3 regions of the Pseudomonas sp. EB271-G4-1 genome follow, and region 1 is predicted to be linked to each of the others. Evidence: predicted binding sites of a transcription regulator. Region 1 holds the regulator's gene; each other region holds the start of a gene.
What was found. Region 1 encodes sigma-54, which starts transcription at its own class of promoters, with help from an activator protein. Its sites were predicted from a motif close to ANTGGCATNNANNTTGCTNT; they were not measured.

Region 1 (4,120 bases):
AAAGAAAGCAGGATACACCTGCTATCGAACGTAAGAGGACAGTATGAGGCTCGTTAAAACCCTCCCTATTTTGCTCAGTCTGGGCGCAGCACTGGGAAGCGTGAGCGCCTGGGCTCTGCCGGACGATCAGCAGCAACCCATCCGCATCCAGGCCGACGACGCCCAACTGGACGACAAGAACGGTGTGGCCACCTATACGGGCGATGTGGTCATCACCCAGGGCTCGATCATTGTCAAGGGCAACAAGGTGACCATGACCCGCGCCCCCGATGGCGACGTCGACGTGGTGACCTCGGTGGGTAACCTGGCCTACTTCGAGCAACTGCAGACCGCAGGCGACACCAAGCCCGTGCAGGGATGGGGCGTGACCATCCAGTACCTCGCCAAGCAAAATCGTGTCGTGCTGATCGACCGCGCCAAGGTCATCGACAAGGACAGCAACGTCACTCAAGGCGAGAAAATCGTCTATGACACCGAGAAAAAGCTGGCCAGCGCCGGTCGCGCAACGGGCAGCAAGGTGACCGAGTCGCGTCCGCGCATCGACATGGTGATCCAGCCGAAAAAGAAAACCGACGAGCAAAAGGCCCCTTAATGGCAACTCTGAAAGCCCAGCACCTGGCCAAGAGCTACAAGAGCCGCCAGGTCGTGCGAGACGTCAGCCTGTCCATCGACAGCGGCCAGATCGTCGGCCTGCTCGGCCCCAACGGCGCCGGCAAGACCACCTGCTTCTACATGATCGTCGGCCTGGTACAGGCTGATCAGGGGCGCGTGCTGATTGATGACCTCGATGTCAGCCACCAGCCGATGCACGGTCGTGCCAAGGCGGGTATCGGTTATCTGCCGCAAGAAGCGTCGATCTTCCGCAAACTCTCCGTGGCCGACAACATCATGGCCATCCTCGAGACCCGCAAGGAACTCGACAAGGCCGGTCGCCGCAAGGAACTGGAAAGCCTGCTGCAGGAGTTCCACATCAGCCACATCCGCGACAACCTCGGCATGAGCCTGTCCGGTGGCGAACGCCGTCGCGTGGAAATCGCCCGGGCACTGGCCACCAACCCGAAATTCATCCTGCTCGACGAACCGTTCGCCGGCGTTGACCCGATCTCCGTGGGTGACATCAAGCAGATCATCCACCACCTCAAGGCCAAGGGCATCGGCGTACTGATCACCGACCACAACGTCCGCGAAACCCTGGATATCTGCGAAACCGCCTATATTGTCAACGATGGTCAACTGATCGCCGAAGGCGACGCTGAAACCATCCTGGCCAATGACCTGGTGAAAGAAGTGTACCTGGGGCATGAATTCCGCCTGTAAGCATCGCGGTGTCCGGCGAGTCGGCAGAGCGCTTGGCGCAATAAAAAATCAACCTTTTTTTATTGTTACAGCGCTCTAGGCAAACGCCGCGGTTTCGGGCATATAATTTGCTTATGTTTGGCGCTCCGGCGCCCTGTAGTGGATGGCGCATGTGCGCCGGCGAATAAGGTGTTAAGCCCCTGCCATGAAACCATCGCTAGTCTTGAGAATGGGCCAGCAGCTGACGATGACACCGCAGCTGCAACAGGCCATCCGCCTGCTCCAATTGTCGACCCTGGACCTGCAACAGGAAATCCAGGAGGCCCTGGAGTCCAATCCGATGCTCGAGCGCCAGGAAGAAGGCGACGACTTCGACAATTCCGACCCGCTGGCCGACAACGCCGAACACAAACCCAGTACCGACACCCAGGAACCCTCCTACCAGGAAAGCGCCACGACCGTCGATAATATCGAGGAAGGCGACTGGAACGAGCGCATTCCCAACGAACTGCCTGTCGACACCGCCTGGGAAGACGTCTACCAGACCAGCGCCAGCAGCCTGCCGAGCAACGATGACGACGAGTGGGATTTCACCACCCGCACATCAGCCGGCGAGAGCCTGCAAAGCCACCTGCTGTGGCAATTGAACCTGGCACCGATGTCCGACACCGATCGCCTGATCGCCGTGACCCTGATCGACTGCATCAACAACCAGGGCTACCTGGACGAGACGCTGGAGGAAATCCTCGAAGCCTTCGATCCGGAACTGGACATCGAACTGGACGAAATCGAAGCCGTCCTGCACCGCATCCAGCAATTCGAACCTGCCGGCATCGGCGCACGCAACCTGGGTGAATGCCTGCTGTTGCAATTGCGCCAACTGCCCGCCAAGACGCCTTGGCTGGCCGAAGCCAAGCGCCTGGTCACTGACTATATCGACTTGCTCGGCAGCCGCGACTACAGCCAGCTGATGCGCCGCATGAAGCTCAAGGAAGATGAGCTGCGCCAGGTGATCGAGCTGGTCCAGAGCCTCAACCCGCGCCCGGGCTCGCAAATCGAGTCGACCGAAGCCGAATACGTGGTTCCGGACGTGATCGTGCGCAAGGATAACGAACGCTGGCTGGTGGAGCTCAACCAGGAGTCGGTGCCCCGCCTGAGGGTCAACGCCCAGTATGCGGGCTTCGTTCGTCGTGCCGACACCAGCGCCGACAACACCTTCATGCGCAATCAACTGCAGGAAGCCCGCTGGTTCATCAAGAGCCTGCAAAGCCGCAACGAAACCCTGATGAAAGTGGCCACGCAGATCGTCGAGCATCAGCGCGGCTTCCTGGAGTATGGCGACGAAGCCATGAAGCCATTGGTCCTGCATGACATCGCCGAAGCGGTCGGCATGCATGAGTCGACGATTTCGCGGGTTACCACGCAGAAATTCATGCATACCCCTCGGGGCATTTATGAACTGAAATACTTTTTCTCCAGTCACGTCAGCACCTCCGAGGGCGGAGAATGCTCGTCCACGGCGATTCGCGCGATCATCAAAAAACTGGTGGCGGCGGAAAATCAGAAAAAGCCGTTGAGTGACAGCAAGATCGCTGGTTTACTGGAGGCACAAGGCATTCAGGTGGCTCGCCGCACCGTCGCCAAGTACCGCGAATCCCTCGGGATCGCGCCTTCGAGCGAACGCAAGCGGTTGATGTAGGGCCACGCCACAGCGTTCCAGTGGCAGATCATCTGGATCTGCCGCTTTATGCACTGGCAACGAAGGAGAAGCTGTATGCAAGTCAACATCAGTGGACACCAACTGGAAGTGACCAAGCCCCTGCGTGAATACGTCGAGCTCAAGTTCAAGAAGCTCGAGGGGCATTTCGACAAGATCACCAACGTGCAAGTCACGATGTGCGTCGAAAAGTTGAAGCAGAAAATCGAAGCCACGCTGCATATACCCGGCAATGAGGTCGTCGCCAACGCGGAACATACCGATATGTACGCGGCAATCGACGCACTGACCGACAAGCTGGATAAACAACTCAAAAAGCATAAGGAAAAGACTCAGAGCCTCCTCCAGGGCGCTACGGGTCGTTAACACTCCCAACCCATGATCCGACTTGAAAGCATCCTGACCCCCGGCCGTTCCCTGGTGAACGTGCCGGGCGGCAGTAAAAAGAAAGCCCTCGAGCAAATTGCCAACCTCATCCATCGCGAAGTGCCGGATCTGGCCATGCAGGATGTTTTCGAGAGCCTGGTCGCCCGTGAAAAACTCGGCTCCACCGGCTTTGGTAATGGCATCGCCATTCCCCACTGCCGTCTAAAGGGCTGTGATGCGCCCATCAGTGCCTTGATGCATCTGGACGCCCCTATCGATTTCGACGCCATCGACGGCGCTCCGGTTGACCTGTTGTTCGTGCTACTGGTCCCGCAAGCCGCTACCGATGCGCACCTTGAGTTGTTGCGCCAGATTGCCAGCATGCTCGACCGCAAGGACGTGCGCGACAAACTGCGCAACGCTGCGAGCAATCAAGCCTTGTATCAGGTTGTCCTGGACGAGCAAAACGGGCAGTAATCATGCGCTTGATCATCGTCAGCGGCCGCTCCGGCTCAGGTAAAAGTACCGCCCTCGACGTCCTCGAGGACAACGGCTACTACTGCATTGACAACCTGCCTGCCGGGTTGCTGCCTGAACTGGCCGAGCGAGCGCTGATACACACCGAACTGGCACAGCCACTGGTTGCCGTGTCCATCGATGCTCGCAACCTGCCAAGCCACTTGTCGCGGTTCCCCGAGTTACTGGCAGAAGTGCGCAGTCGCCACATCCAGTGCGATGTCC
Region 2 (4,120 bases), on a different contig from region 1:
AATTCTTCGAAGCTGATCACCCCTTCTACCCGTACCAGCGCATACAGCTCCTGGCGAGTGTAGGCGAAGTGTTCGCACAGGCTCTTGTCGACGCTGACCCCACGGGCAATCAGCTCATGTTCGAAGACTTGCTTGAGCAACCCGGCGCAACCGCCGCAGCCGGTGCAGGCCTTGGTCTGCGACTTGAGCAGGCCAAGGTCGGTGCAACCGCCGTCGATGGCCGAGCAGATGGCGCCCTTGGTCACGTTGTGGCACGAGCAAACCGTGGCCGTTTCCGGCAAGGCGCCAGGCCCCAGGGTTGGTGCACCTTCGGACGACGGCAGGATCAACGCGGCGGGTTCGGCCGGCAAGGCGATCGCGTTCTGCATGTATTGCAACAGCGTGTCGTAATAGCTGTTGTCGCCGATCAGCACTGCACCGAGCACGTGTTTGCCGCTGGCATCCACCACCAGGCGGCGATAGCTGGCCGTGGTTTCGTCGATGAACTGATAGCTGCGCGCGCCAGGCGTATTGGCGTGGGCGTCGCCGATGGAGCCAACGTCGACGCCCAGCAGCTTGAGCTTGGTCGACATGTCGGCACCCTGGAACGGCTCGGCGGCATCGTCACACAGGCGCGCGGCGACACTGCGGGCCATCTGGTAACCCGGCGCGACCAGGCCGAACAGGCTGCCGTTCCAGGACGCGCATTCACCGATGGCGTAGATGTTCGGGTCACAGCTCAGGCAGGTGTCATCGATCACCACGCCACCGCGCGGGCCGATCTCCAGCGCGCATTGCCGGGCCAGCGCATCCTGGGCGCGGATACCGGCGGAGAACACGATCAGGTCGGTTTCGAGGAATTCGTCGTTGGCGAAGTTCATCCGGTAGCGGTACTGCTCGCCAGCGCTGATCGATTGCGTGGCGCGGGACAGGTGCACGCCGACGCCAAGGCGCTCGATCTGCGCCTTGAGCGCCAGGCCACCCAGATCATCCAGTTGCACCGGCATCAGGCGCGGGGCAAATTCCACCACGTGCGCTTCGAGCCCCAGGCTTTTCAGGGCGTTGGCGGCTTCAAGGCCCAGCAAGCCACCGCCGACCACCACACCGCGCCGGGCATTGGCCGCCGCGGCACGAATGGCATCGAGGTCTTCCAGGGTGCGATAGACCAGGCGCGAATCGCCTTCGGCGCCTTCGATCGGCGGCACGAACGGATAGGAGCCGGTGGCCAGGACCAGCTTGTCGTAGGCCACGCAACCTTGAGCGGTGATCACCTGGCGCCGGGCGCGGTCGATTTCCAGCACCGGTATCCCCAGGTGCAACGTGACGCCTTGGGTCTCGTACAGCGCCGCGTCACTGAGTGCCAGCGACTCGGCGTCGCGACCGGAAAAGTACTCGGACAGATGCACGCGGTCGTAGGCACGCATTGGTTCTTCGCTGAAGACATGCAGCCGATAGCGGTCAAGGGCGCCACGTTCGATCAACTGCTCGACACAATGATGCCCGACCATGCCATTGCCGATCACGACCAGCGTTTGCTGTTTGTTCAAAGTGGCTACATTGGAATTCATAAACGACACCTGCCCTAAGCCCATCACGGTGAAAAAAAGCAAAAAAAAACGCCTGAAACCTTGCGGTTCCAGGCGTCTTTGCCTGTTCTTTTGCGGTGTTGAAAACCAGACGGCCATGCCTGATCCACCGATGTTGCCCACGACCTGTGCGGCCAGTCGATCGTCGTTGACCGAGAGGGCTGCCCATCTTTTTCAGAGGGGCTTGATGGGGTTTATGCAGGGTTTGTGCCAGCCGAACGCAAGAAGACATCATGGTGGTGCAGACGTGAGTGTTTAGTCCTTGCTGGCCGCCAGATTGGCAGGTTTTTGGCGAAATGAATGGTGCTGCCAGTGGTAAATGTCGCAGAGAAAAATGCATCGGCAACCCGCTTCGCACTGGTGCACGCTTTCGGTCACCGCGCTTTAAAAGTGCGCAAAACCTGTAGGAGCGAGCATGCTCGCGATGAACCTGAGAGCGCCGAGGGGTGTCAGGTGCCCAGCGGCCGCCTCGTCGTTGCGTTGGCTTTTGATTTTCTTACCCCCTCACGCCATGAGCCTGTCCGTCAACCTGTGACGATTGCCATCGGCGCTTCTACCAACGTTGATCCATGATGCGTCGAAGCCTGTGGGCGATGTTGTTGGAGTACATATCCATTGCTGCGGTAACGGCCGCTTATGGTTTCGCCCTTACGGCGACTCCCTTTTTCAAACGCCAAAAAGGAAGCAAAAGGCTTTGCCCCACCACTCGGTGCCTCGCTGGGGCTCGGCATGCCCTCTCTCCGGCATTGCTCCGTGGGTCGCCGCGATGGGCCATCCCTGGCCCAGCGCGGCTAAACCGGCGTCCTGCCGGTTTCCCCACTGCGCAATGCCTGCGTTCGGCCATCGTGGTTAACGGGGCACCCAGATCAAAAGCCAAAGCGAGGCGGCCTGACAGCCGACCTGATTTCAAGTGAGCACGTACCCCTGTAGGAGCGAGCCTGCTCGCGATGGACGTCAACGATAACCCGCCCTGTCTGGATGAACGCGCCGCCTGGAAGTCCATCGCCAGCAGGCTGGCTCCCACAATGGGATCGCGGACAGACCTGCAATCAGGTCGGCTGTCAGGCCGCCTCGCTTTTGCGTTTGATCTTGATCTGGCTTTTGATTTTCTTGCCCCCTCGAGAGGCCGAGTGGAGGTTCTGCGCAGTGGGTAAACCGGCATGGATGCCGGTTTAGCCGCGCTGGGCCAAGGATGGCCCATCGCGGCGACCCACGGAGCAGGACCGGAGCGAGGGTATGCCGAGCCCTAGCGAGGCACCGAACGCCAGGGGCAAGAGCCCTTGGTTACTTGGGGCCGGGCGGCGTTCCGTTCTTCCAAGTGACTCGCTGTAAGAGCGAAACCCTAGGTGGCCGTTACCGCAGGAATGGATATGTACTCCGTCAACAAACAATAGGTCGGCTGTCAGGACGCCTTCGCTGGCAAACCAGCTCCCACAGTGGGTCGGGCCCGTAAGCGGGGTAGTTTTCAGCGTCAGCAACACCGCGTATTACATTTCCCGCGCCCAAAACGGGCGTCCTGACGCTCACGGAAAAACGCCTCGTAGGTCATCACCGGCTCGCCCGGATGGCTGATCGCCCTCTGTGCGACATAGTTGTCGTAATCGGGAACGCCCACCATCAAACGCGCGCTCTGGCTAAGGAAACTGGCGGCTTGCTGCAATTTGCGGATCATGGCAGTGCTCTCGATGAGATTTGGACAGCCCGATATAACCCCACTGATGTATCTGCAATGTGTCCGCTTCCCGGCCAATTGTATTTTCATGTATTCAAGCCCCCGCGACCTTTTGGCGCATGACCGGCTGGCCATCGATTGACCGCCAACGGGCAACAGTTTGTTAACATCCCTGCGCTTTTTTTCGCCTGATCCGTCAGGCACTGTGTTTTCTCTGTTGCACACAGGAAGCTTTTTTCCATGAGTACGTTGTATTCCCGCCGCACAGTCCTGCAAGGCATGAGCCTGTTGAGCCTCGGCCTGCTCGCCGGCTGCGATGACAGCAGCAAGCTGTCGTTCAAATACGGCAAGGACCTGAGCGACAAGATCATGGGCCGCTCCTTCAAGCTCAAGGACACCGAGGGCGAAACCCGGATGCTCGGCAGCTACCAGGGCATGATGCCGATGATCTTCTTCGGCTTCACCCAATGCCCGGCGGTCTGCCCGACCACGCTGGCCCGCGCCGCCCAGGCGAAAAAACTGATGGGCCGCGATGGCGAGCGCCTGCAAGTGATCTTCATCACCCTGGACCCTGAGCGCGATACACCCGAGTTGCTCGACAAATACGTAAAGGCCTTCGACCCGAGTTTCGAGGCGCTGTACGGCACCCTGGAAGAAACCGCCGCCACCGCCAAGGAGTTCGGCGTATTCTTCGAGAAAGTCCCAAGCGGCGATACCTACACCCTGTCCCATACCGCGACCAGCTTCGTGTTCGACTCCCGTGGCAATTTGCGCCTCGGCCTGTCCGCGTCCCTTACCGCTCAAGAGTGCGCAGAAGACCTGCTCACCGTCATGGAGGTTTGCTGATGACTTCGTTTTGCGCACCACGTATCAAGCAGCTTGT
Region 3 (4,120 bases), on a different contig from region 1:
GCGCCTGGGCCAGGGCCGATTCCTGGGCGGCATGGCTGCGGGCTTGTTGTTCGAGTTGCACGGCATAAAACACCAGCAGTAGCGTGGTGACGAAAGCGACGGCGTTCACCGCCCAGAATTTGTACTTCAGCGAGATGTTGCTAAGCCAGGCACCCATGGAGGTCTTCTCTGATAGCGGAAACAGTTTTGGCAAGGTGCCATTATTGTGCCGCTATTGTTGGGCTGAACGCTTGATGCAGGTCAAGATTGCGAGGCTTGCTTGCAAGACGCCATCGCAGGGCGTAATGCGCTATCCTGCGCGCCCTGAAAATTTACCAGCTACAGGATCCGCCCCCATGAAAGCCGCCCTCATCGAACTCATCAGCAACATCAGCTCCGGGTGCATGGCCGATGACGAAATCGAGAAAGTCGCTGATGAAGCGGCCCAGGCTTACGCTGATCCAGCGGCTTTCCTGAGCGCCAACCCGGACATCAACTACGACGACAGCTTCCCGATCCCGCTGGGTGAGTGGGTCGTGGTTGGCAGCTTGCCCGATACCGTGCTGTTTCAGGCCGACACCTATGTGGACCTGTTTGCCCAGATCGTCGCCTCGTTCGGCCCGGGGGTTGAGTTCAATCTCAAGCCCAAGCAGTTGGCCAGGACCGAAGCCCTGACCGCACTGAATCGCATCCAGGTGCAGATGAGCAGCCTGAACAAGGAAAACGGTGGCTACACGCTGATGAACTTCAGCCAACTGCTGGACGATGAACTGCAAGTGGTGCTGGTCTATGGCAATGCCGTGCCTCGGGTGCTCGAACTGTGCGCGCAAGTCGGCATCGCCGCTGCGCCATCGCTGGAAGCCTTGAAAGTGGCGATCCACGTCTGAACCGCTAAAGCTGTCAAAAAAAGGGAACCCTGTTCACGGCGGGCTATCCTAAGAGGGCATATCACTCTTCAGGAGCGTCATCATGGGTTCCACGTTCAATAGCCTGGTTGGCTTGATCATTCTTGCCCTGGATATCTGGGCAATCATCAACGTGCTGAAAAGTGGCGCCGAGACCGGAATGAAAATCTTCTGGGTGCTGTTGATCCTGTTGCTGCCGGTCCTGGGCCTGATCATCTGGGCCATTGCGGGCCCACGAGGAAATGTGCGCATCTGAAGCGAAACACTCGCCGGAACATTGCCCGGCGCCCGAGGTCGAGATAGGTGTAAGCCCATCCATGGGTTTTATCGAGGAGGCACCGATGCAAAGGTGGAAAGTCACTTTCGTGGATGATCATGGTGAAGTAATCGATGAAGAATTCGAGTGCGAGGAGTGCCCGAGTCACGAAGAGGCCGCCAAACTCATCAAGGCGCGATTGCTTCCCGTGGCCGCCGAACTGGATCTGAACGACTATGAGGGCCGCACCCCGGATGCAGGCGTCAAAAGCCTGAAGGCCCAGAACAGTATTGAAATTCGCAGCATCACCCCCGTCTGAACCTCTTCTCGTTATCGACTACAGCAGAACCAGGCCTTGGCAGCGGCTCTATCTTGGGGCTACTCTGCAAGCGAGATCAGCGAATGGATCGCTAAGGTCTGGTCTTGTCAGCTCCATGCTTGTTTCCCGTCGCGCGCACCCTTGGGTTCGCACAAGGGAGTACGGAAAGTCTATCCATCAGTTTGAGGAGGACGTTTCATGAGCACAGCCTATCAAGAAGACATCAGCAGCAGTGTGTTGCGCCGCATGAAAGAAGGCGGTTTTGATTTTTCCCGGTTCCATCCCATCGAGTTCTACGCCATTTTCCCGGACGAGGAGCGGGCACGCAGGGCGGCAGGTCATTTTCACCGTGGTGAATCCCTGGATGCGCAAATCAGTGTGCGCGACGATGGCGCCTGGGCTTTGGAGTTGTGCAAGGTCATGTATGCGACCTACGACGACATTGGCGATTTCGAACAGGGTTTCGAGGCAGTGGTCGAGCCTCTGGGCGGCATCATCGAAGGCTGGGGTGTGAAACAGGAGGTACGAGGGCGACTCGCATAAACCTATGAACAGTTACAACCAGCAATGACGGCTAACCTTCGGGTTGGCCGTTTTCGTTTTTGTCGATGGCAATCGAACAAGGCCGACCCGTTCGCCGGCAAGCCGGCGCCTACGGTCTATGCTGGTGATGGGCGACGACAACGCCTTGCAATGAAGCGGGGGCCGTCAGGTGGGGGCATTTGCCGCACAGGATTGGTGCGGCGCTCGCGTGGTGATTATCCAACCGATTGAAATCAAAGCGTTTCTGCCGATGGCACGGGCCTTGCGAAGGCCTGTATGTCCGGGTGACAAGGAGTACGGCATGATCCGCACCTATTTTGATGAGATGTACGACGCTGGCGGCCAGGTCCGCCCGCATTATCGGGAGTTTGCCCGTTGGCTGGCCGAGACGCCTGACGAGCTTCTGGCACAACGGCGACGCGAGGCCGATCTGCTGTTTCATCGCGCCGGGATTACCTTCACGCTCTACGGTGATGAGCAGGGCACAGAGCGCCTGATTCCCTTCGACACCATCCCGCGCAGTATCCCCGCCAGTGAATGGCGCGTGGTCGAGCGCGGCTGTATCCAGCGGGTCAAGGCGTTGAACATGTTTCTCGCCGACCTTTACCACGAGCAGCGCATCATCAAGGCCGGGATCATTCCGGCCGAGCAGGTGCTGGCCAACGAGCAGTACCAGTTGGCGATGCAAGGCCTGGACCTGCATCGGGATATCTATTCGCACATTTCCGGCGTCGACCTGGTGCGCGACGGCGACGGCACGTACTACGTGCTCGAAGACAATCTTCGTACACCGAGCGGCGTCAGCTACATGCTCGAAGACCGCAAGATGATGATGCGCCTGTTCCCCGAGTTGTTTGCGGCCCAGCGCATTGCCCCCATCGACCATTACCCGAACCTGTTGCTCGACACCCTGAAAAGCTCAAGCCCGATCGAAAATCCGAGTGTCGTGGTGCTGACGCCGGGGCGCTTCAACAGCGCCTTCTTCGAGCATGCATTCCTGGCGCGAGAAATGGGCGTGGAGCTGGTGGAGGGTGCGGACCTGTTCGTGCGTGACGACAAGGTGTTCATGCGCACCACCGACGGGCCGAAAGCCGTCGATGTGATTTACCGCCGTCTCGACGATGCGTTCCTTGACCCGCTGGCGTTCAATCCCGACTCGATGCTGGGCGTGCCCGGCCTGCTGTCGTCCTATCGTTCGGGCAATGTCGTGTTGGCGAACGCCATCGGAACCGGGGTGGCAGACGACAAATCGGTGTATCCATTCGTCACCGACATGATCCGTTTCTACCTGGACGAAGAACCGATCCTGAAAAACGTACCCACGTGGCAGTGTCGCAATCCTTCTGAGCTGTCCCACGTCCTGGCCAACCTTCCGGAGCTCGTGGTCAAGGAAACCCAGGGCTCCGGCGGCTACGGAATGCTGGTGGGGCCCGCGGCGAGCGCAGCGGAAATCGAAGCCTTCCGCGCGCGCATCATCGCCAAGCCCCATGCCTACATCGCACAGCCGACACTGTCGCTGTCGACCTGTCCGACCTTTGTCGAAAGCGGCATCGCGCCACGCCATATCGACCTGCGTCCGTTTGTACTGTCTGGCCGCGAAACCCGGGTCGTGCCCGGCGGCTTGACCCGTGTCGCCCTGCGCGAAGGCTCCCTGGTGGTGAATTCCTCCCAGGGCGGCGGAACCAAGGACACCTGGGTGGTTGAGGATTGAAGGAAGCCTGACATGTTAAGTAGAACTGCCTCGGATTTGTATTGGATGTCGCGTTACCTGGAGCGGGCGGAAAACCTCGCGCGGATGCTCGACATCAGTTATTCGCTGTCGCTGATGCCCCAGGATGGCCGTGGGAACGGCCTGCACGAGTTGGCCATGCCGTTGCTGATTACCGGCACGCTGGATGATTATCTCGAACGCCACGGCGAGCTGCATGCCGAAAGGTTGTTGCATTTCTTTGCCCTGGACGCGGCCAACCCGGCCAGCATCTACAGTTGCCTCGGGGCCGCACGGGCCAGTGCCCACGCGGTACGTGGCCGCATCACCGCCGACATGTGGGAAAACATCAACGCCACTTGGCTGGAGATTCGCGGCATCGCCGAACAGGGCCTGGGCCGCTACGGCAT

Region 2: a site for sigma-54 is predicted at 1,761-1,780, ahead of nirB (nitrite reductase large subunit NirB). Genes of this name have one in related genera too.
Region 3: a site for sigma-54 is predicted at 2,252-2,271, ahead of AC3WWR_RS17950 (circularly permuted type 2 ATP-grasp protein). Genes of this name have one in related genera too.

The regions. Positions count from the first base shown of each region.
Region 1 covers NZ_JBYTEO010000029.1:81,622-85,741, forward strand. Annotated here, with positions in the region: gene lptC (LPS export ABC transporter periplasmic protein LptC) at 1-57, shown strand, start outside; gene lptA (lipopolysaccharide transport periplasmic protein LptA) at 44-592, shown strand; gene lptB (LPS export ABC transporter ATP-binding protein) at 592-1,317, shown strand; gene AC3WWR_RS16405 (RNA polymerase factor sigma-54) at 1,502-2,995, shown strand; gene hpf (ribosome hibernation-promoting factor, HPF/YfiA family) at 3,071-3,379, shown strand; gene ptsN (PTS IIA-like nitrogen regulatory protein PtsN) at 3,392-3,856, shown strand; gene rapZ (RNase adapter RapZ) at 3,859-4,120, shown strand, end outside.
Region 2 covers NZ_JBYTEO010000013.1:98,565-102,684, reverse strand. Annotated here, with positions in the region: gene nirB (nitrite reductase large subunit NirB) at 1-1,547, opposite strand, end outside; gene AC3WWR_RS09280 (YbdD/YjiX family protein) at 3,037-3,237, opposite strand; gene AC3WWR_RS09275 (SCO family protein) at 3,478-4,083, shown strand; gene AC3WWR_RS09270 (copper chaperone PCu(A)C) at 4,083-4,120, shown strand, end outside.
Region 3 covers NZ_JBYTEO010000034.1:30,162-34,281, forward strand. Annotated here, with positions in the region: gene AC3WWR_RS17925 (methyl-accepting chemotaxis protein) at 1-157, opposite strand, end outside; gene AC3WWR_RS17930 (hypothetical protein) at 336-866, shown strand; gene AC3WWR_RS17935 (PLDc N-terminal domain-containing protein) at 949-1,140, shown strand; gene AC3WWR_RS17940 (hypothetical protein) at 1,226-1,459, shown strand; gene AC3WWR_RS17945 (ribonuclease E inhibitor RraB) at 1,658-2,002, shown strand; gene AC3WWR_RS17950 (circularly permuted type 2 ATP-grasp protein) at 2,304-3,713, shown strand; gene AC3WWR_RS17955 (alpha-E domain-containing protein) at 3,726-4,120, shown strand, end outside.